Regions from separate parts of the Nostocoides veronense genome, predicted to be linked through region 2. Evidence: predicted binding sites of a transcription regulator. Region 2 holds the regulator's gene; the other holds the start of a gene.
What was found. The regulator LexA, encoded in region 2, represses DNA repair genes until DNA is damaged. The targets are predictions, from matches to a motif close to TCGAACANNTGTTCGA.

Region 1: a site for LexA is predicted at 1,743-1,758, ahead of ABD225_RS08580 (13E12 repeat family protein). Genes of this name have one in related genera too.

The regions. Positions count from the first base shown of each region.
Region 1 is NZ_BAAAPO010000026.1:81,056-84,260, forward strand. Features, by position in the region: gene hutH (histidine ammonia-lyase) at 1-742, opposite strand, end outside; gene ABD225_RS08575 (hemerythrin domain-containing protein) at 819-1,445, shown strand; gene ABD225_RS08580 (13E12 repeat family protein) at 1,810-2,400, shown strand; gene ABD225_RS08585 (HNH endonuclease signature motif containing protein) at 2,331-3,080, shown strand; gene ABD225_RS08590 (mycothiol transferase) at 3,109-3,205, opposite strand, start outside.
Region 2 is NZ_BAAAPO010000008.1:3,731-6,935, reverse strand. Features, by position in the region: gene ABD225_RS02530 (LysR family transcriptional regulator) at 1-368, opposite strand, end outside; gene ABD225_RS02525 (NAD-dependent protein deacetylase) at 435-1,307, shown strand; gene lexA (transcriptional repressor LexA) at 1,359-2,087, opposite strand; gene ABD225_RS02515 (LysM peptidoglycan-binding domain-containing protein) at 2,468-2,746, shown strand; gene nrdR (transcriptional regulator NrdR) at 2,954-3,205, shown strand, end outside.

The sequences.
Region 1 (3,205 bases), on a different contig from region 2:
TTCCGAGCAGGCCCTCGACACTCATCGCGGCGGCGAGGTCCGCGATGGTGACGAGCGCGCGGAGGTCCGTGATCGCCATACAAAGCATCCCGAGCATGCCGTCGGTGCCATTGATGAGGGCGAGGCCCTCCTTCTCGCGCAGCTCGACCGGCGTGATGCCCGCCGTGGCGAGCGCGTCGCCAGCCGCCAGCAGCTCGCCGCTGGCGTCCCGCACCCACCCCTCCCCCATGAGCGCGAGTGCGCAATGCGAGAGCGGCGCGAGGTCGCCGGAGCAGCCGAGCGAGCCATACTCACGCACCACGGGGGTGATGCCGGCGTTGAGCATAGCGACATACGCGCGCAGTGTTTCCTCGCGTATGCCGGTGCGGCCGGTCGCGAGAGTCTGGATCCTCAGCAGCATGAGGGCGCGCACGACTTCGCGCTCGACCTCCGCGCCCGAGCCGGCCGCGTGGGAGCGAATCAGACTGCGCTGCAATTGCGTTCGCTTCTCAGGGGGAATGCTTGTGTTGGCGAGCGCACCAAATCCGGTGGAGATTCCGTAGTGCGCGACGGAGTCGTCGGCGAGGGCGTCGATCACCCCGCGGGTATGCCGAACCCTCCCCCACGCGGCCTCGCTCACCTCAACGCGCACGGGCCCGCCGAGGTAGTCCGTGCCCGGCGGCGCGGAGCGGGCGATGTGGACCACCTGTTCGATGGTTAGGGGTTCGTTGCCGAGGGTCACCGTTGACGTCACAAGGTTCATCAAATCCGAGACGCGCCGCGAAATCCACCAGGCCACAAGAACCCGACAGCCGTGGTCGGGTGGGCACGATGGCCTGATGAATATGTCCTGGATCCAGCAGCCCACCAATGGCGATGTCGTCGAGCTGATCCTCGCCGATCACCGCACCTTCGAAGACCTCCTGCGCGAGTGCCGCCGCGACGACCGGGATCGTGACGCTGCCCGCACAGCTCTTGCGGAGTTGTTGGTCGCGCATGCCGAGGCGGAGGAGAGTGAGGTCTATCCGTCGCTGCGCGCCAAGCGGGCCATTAGCGCCGACAAGGAGGAGCACGGCGAGCACGAACACGCGGAGATCCTGGAGGCGCTGCTCGCGTTCTTGGATGCGAAGGGCACGACGACGCAGAAGTATGAGGACGCCCTCGAGGAACTGAGCAAGGTCGTCGCCCACCACAGTGGCGAGGAGGAACTGTCCATACTCAACCCCGCGCGCGCCGATGTGTCGGCGACCATCCGCCACGAGCTGGGTGCCGCCTGGTGCACCAAGCGCAATGCCCTTCTGGCGAATGGCTGCGCCTCCCGAGCCCAGGTTGCGCAGCTGCTCGCCGAGGCGGTGCGCGAGAAGGTCTTGCCGCCTGCCGAGGTGCGGGAGCAGATGGAGGCGATCGAGGCCGAGGCGAAGGCCAAGACCAAGGCACTCGAGGAGGAGGCGACCTCGAAGGAGTGAGAAAGCACCAGGATTCGACCAGGACAGTTCTGCGGGAACGATTGGAGCGCCTGGTTCGACGCAGCGACCGTGCGGATGACGAACTGATGTCGATCATCCGACGAGGCGCGCACGAGCTGTGCGCGACGATCGGCCAGAAGACGAGATCGTCGGCTACGAGGCCGGATGATTGCCCCGATAGTCGGCGCACGTAAGTGGGCCGCGTGACATGGCTGTTAGGGGTCAATCGACTGGCTCGTGCGACCTATCGAATCGGCGAAAACCGTTGGCGGAGTGCGAGAATCGCTTGACAGGCGGTAGAACGCGCGTGCGATAGAGCCAGCAATTCGCATCGGGGCAAAGGCGAGCGATACGGGGTGTGGGCATGAGTGTTGTGGCTTTTCCGCTCGCTGCGCCCAGCCCCGATCCGGACGCGATCTGGGAGCGCGCGACGCAGGTCGCGGGGCAGCTCAATGCCTTGCATGCCGAGCTGGTGGAGTTGACGGCGGAGGCGATTGAGCTGGACTGCTGGGGCGGGAATGGTGGCGTCCGGTCGCCCGAGCATTGGCTGGCGCTGCGGGCCGGACTCTCCCCGGCGACGGCGGCGCAGATCACCACGCTCGCCCGAGCCCGGGACCGGTTGCCTGTGCTGTCGGGTTTGGTGGAGCAGGGGCGGCTCTCCCTCGACCAGGCAGCGGCGGTCGCGGGGCGGGTGCCTGCGGCATACGAGGAAGCGGTCTGCGAGCTCGCCCCGCTGATGACCGTCACCCACCTGCGGCGGATCGTCAACCGCTACCCGTTAGAGCCCGATGAGCCCGACCGTGCCGAGGATGCATCAAAGACCGAAGAGCCGACGGTAGCTGCTGCTCCGCTGGCCTTCCCGACCGAGCCGACCAGCCGAGTTCCGTGTCCCTGCAGTGGGACGACGGCCGGTTCGTGCTCCGGGCCGATCTCGATGCCGCCGATGGCGCCTTGATGGAGAACGCTCTTCGCGAGGCCAAGGATGCGCTCTTCACCGCCGGCAATCCGGACGCGACATATGCGGACGGGCTGATCGAGATCGCTTCTCGCAGCCTCGGTGCCGTCGAGTCACCGGCCCGCACCAGCCACTACCGCGTCCACGTCCACCTCGACACCGAAGGCGCCTGGGTCAACGCGCGCAGGACGCTGGCCGCGCACCTCGCCGCCCGGCTCGGCTGCACCGCCGACACCGCCATCGACTGGCACACCAAGGGCCACTCGGTGTCTGTCGGGCGCAGCCAGCGGGCCATCCCGGAGCGGCTGCGCCGACTCGTCGAGGACCGGGATCGTGGCTGTGCCTATCCCGGCTGCACGGCGACCCGATTCGTCGAGATCCATCACATCGAGCACTGGGCCGACGGCGGCGACACCGACTACGCCAACCTGATCAGCCTGTGCCCGCACCACCACGACGCCCACCACGCCGGCCGCTTCACCATCACCGAGCGCCGTAACCCGCTGCAGCCCTTCGCCTTTCACACGCGCAAGGGCCACCCGATCCACGTCGAACCACCCGACCCGGTGAGCAAACAGCCCGAAGATTCCGCACCGCCAGGCAGCCAGAGCACCTACCGACCCCCGCTCGGCGAACGCCTCAACAGCCAGTGGGTCTACTTCCGCAAACGCGCCGGCTAGCCCTGCGCGCGATCGAGGCCACCGCGATTCAGTCGGGCGCGTTCTCTCCGACCAGTCCATCGATGGACTCGCGGATGAGATCCGCGTGGCCGGTGTGCCGGGCATACTCCTCGATCAGGTCGATC
Region 2 (3,205 bases):
ATTGACACCCCGGGAAAGCGATCCCGCACCAGGGCCAAGGCCTTCGGCACCAAGGTCGCGGAGGCCGACGGGAAAGCCGACAGGCGCACGCGTCCGGCCCGCAGACCCGCGAGCGCCGCTACCTCCTCCTCGGCGGCGTCCAGCGCCGCAAGCACGGTCCCGGCGTGCCGGGCGAGGGCGTGCCCGGCTTCGGTCAGCCGGACGGTGCGTCCAACGCGATCGACCAAGGGCGTGCCAACCCGCTGTTCCAGGCGCCGAACCATCTGCGAGATCGCGGGCTGCGAATAGCCCAGCGACGCCGCAGCGGAGGTGAAGCTGCCCTCGTCGGCGATGGCCCGCATCACGCGGAGCCCGGCAGCATCGATCACCGGGCCACCATAACGCAGCGTTATAGGCCAGCCCGAGGACGACGTGAGGCACGGCATACTGACGGGGTGTCCGCGTCGCCCACCCATGTCGCGCAACTCGCGGCATACCTCGGCTCCGGGCCGCCGCTGGTCTTGACCGGCGCGGGCATCAGCACTGATTCCGGTATCCCGGACTACCGCGGCCCGGATGGAACGCGCCGGGTGACCCCGATGTCGCATCAGGAGTTCGTCTCCAGTGCGGCTGCGCGGCAACGCTATTGGGCCCGGTCGTATGCCGGGTGGTTACGTTTCGCCGCCGCTCGCCCCAATCCGGGGCACCGGGCCGTTGCCGCCCTGCAGTCCGACGGCCGGGTCGGCACGGTCATCACCCAGAATGTCGACCTGCTCCATCAGGTGGCCGGCGCGCGCGATGTCGTGGACCTGCACGGCCGGCTGGCCGACGTCATCTGTCTGGATTGCTCGGCCCGCTATCCGCGCGAGCAGATCCAGGCCTGGCTCGCCGAGGCCAACCCGCAGGCGGCCGACGGCATCGACCGCGATCCCGGCGGTGGATCGCGGGTCTCGGCGCAGATCCGCCCGGACGGCGATGTCGTGCTCGCCCCCGAACTCATCGAGGGATTCCGCAGTCCCCGCTGTCTGGTATGCCGCGGCGACCGGCTCAAGCCCGATGTCGTCTTCTTCGGAGCCAGCGTGCCGCCGGAGCGCGTCGCGCACTGCTTCGAGTTGACGGATGCGGCGTCCGGCTTGCTCGTGATTGGTTCTTCGCTGATGGTGATGAGCGGCTTGCGTTTCGTCAAAAGGGCTGCGGCACAAGGCAAACCAATCGCTATCGTCACCAAGGGACCGACCCGCGGCGATGACCTCGCCACCCTGCGGATCGACGCCGACATCTCGCCGCTGCTGCACGCCGTGGCGTCCGAGGTTACGGCCCTGGCCTAAGGCACCGACGGCACGCGGGCGCACCCCGCGGGGTGCGCCCGCGTGTCTGAATCAGACGCGCCGCAGGACGGCAGTGACCTTGCCCAGGATCGTCGCGTGGTCACCGTCAATGGGGGAGAAGGCGGTGTTGTGCGGCATCAGCCACACCTTGCCGTCCTTGCGCTTGAACGTCTTCACCGTCGCCTCGTTGTCCAAGAGCGCGGCGACGATATCGCCATTGTCGGCGGTGGGCTGCTGCCGCACGACGACCCAGTCCCCATCGCAGATCGCGGCGTCGATCATCGAGTCACCGACGACCTTGAGCAGGAAGAGCGATCCCTCGCCGACGATCTGCCGCGGCAACGGGAAGACGTCCTCGACGACCTCCTCTGCGGTGATCGGCACGCCGGCCGCAATCCGGCCGAGCACCGGGACATATGACGCCTCGGGCCGAGCGTCGCCCGAACCGGTTTCGTCGATGAATTGCTCCTCCACGTGGTCCCCGGGCCGGTAGCCCCGGGCTTTGGGGGCGTCCGGCGAGACGACCTCAATCGCGCGCGGGCGGTGCGGGTCGCGCCGGAGGTAGCCCTTGCGTTCCAGGGCGTGCAACTGATGAGCAACAGAACTAGGAGAAACCAGGCCGACGGCTTCGCCGATCTCACGGATGCTCGGGGGGTAGCCGCGCCGGTCGATGCTGTTGCGGATCACCTCAAGGACGCGTCGCTGCCGCACCGTCAGGGCCTCGCCGCCGTCGCGTTCGGGCAGTGAATGGACCTGGCCGCTGCCATCCTCTGTGCTCATCGCTGCCTTCCGTCCCTTTCGTAGATCGCATTTTCCCTGCTCAGAGGGGCTGTCAGTGCCCCCTGTCAGGCTTTCTGCCATGACCTTGAGCCTAGGGGGTCGACGCGTTCAGATCAAACATCTGTACGAGCGTGTCTTGCTCCTCGGGCTCGGATCGTGCTAGACATCGTACAACCGTTCTATCGAACGAACATTCGATAGACACGCCGAAGGGAGATAGGGATATGAGCGCAGCAATCGCTTGGGATGGTGTCGAGGCAGGGCGCCTCGTGGGAACTCGTGGTGGGCGCTCCCGTGGCCACCTTCGCCTGGTGCCGACCGCTGCGCCAGCGCGGGTGGCCCCGTCACGGCCGATGCGTCCAGAGGCTACTGGTTTCCGCTTGACCCGCCTCGGTCGACTGTCGATCACCCTCTTTGCTGCGGTCGCGCTCTGTGCGGGCCTGGCCCTTGCGTATGCCGCGGGGCCCGGTGCGGCGGCCCCCGCGGGAAGCGGGGAGCGGGTCGTCGTCGTCCAGTCCGGGCAGACCCTCTCCGGCCTGGCACAGGCCTATCTGCCCGAGCGCGGGATCGTCAACGCCATCTCGGCGATCCAGGTGGCCAATGGGCTCTCCAGCGACCGCCTTCTTGCTGGTCAGCGGCTCGTCATTCCGGCGCGCTGAGACCTCGTTGATGGCTGGTGGGACGCCGCCACGCCGGTGGACCCAAAGGGTTGACGTAGTGGCTACTTTCTCCGTAGAGTCCTACATCTAGTGGTTACACGCATGTAGTTCGTCCACATCTAGTGCACATCCGCAGCGTTGTTACCCACAGGTTGTCCCCATCTTGTCCCCGGTGTCATCCCCAAAGTCGCGTAGATCGGAGTGGTCGTGCACTGTCCTTTCTGCCGCCACACCGACTCGCGCGTGGTGGATTCGCGCACCAGTGACGACGGGGCGCAGATCCGTCGGCGCCGCCAGTGCCCGGACTGCAATCGCCGGTTCACCACGATCGAGACGGCCGGGCTGACAGTCGTCAAGCGTTCCGGCGTCTCCGAACCGTTCAGCCGAGCCAAGGTCCTCGCCGGCGTCCGGAAGGCCTGCCAAGGCCGCCCGGTCTCCGAAGACGACCTGGCGCTGCTG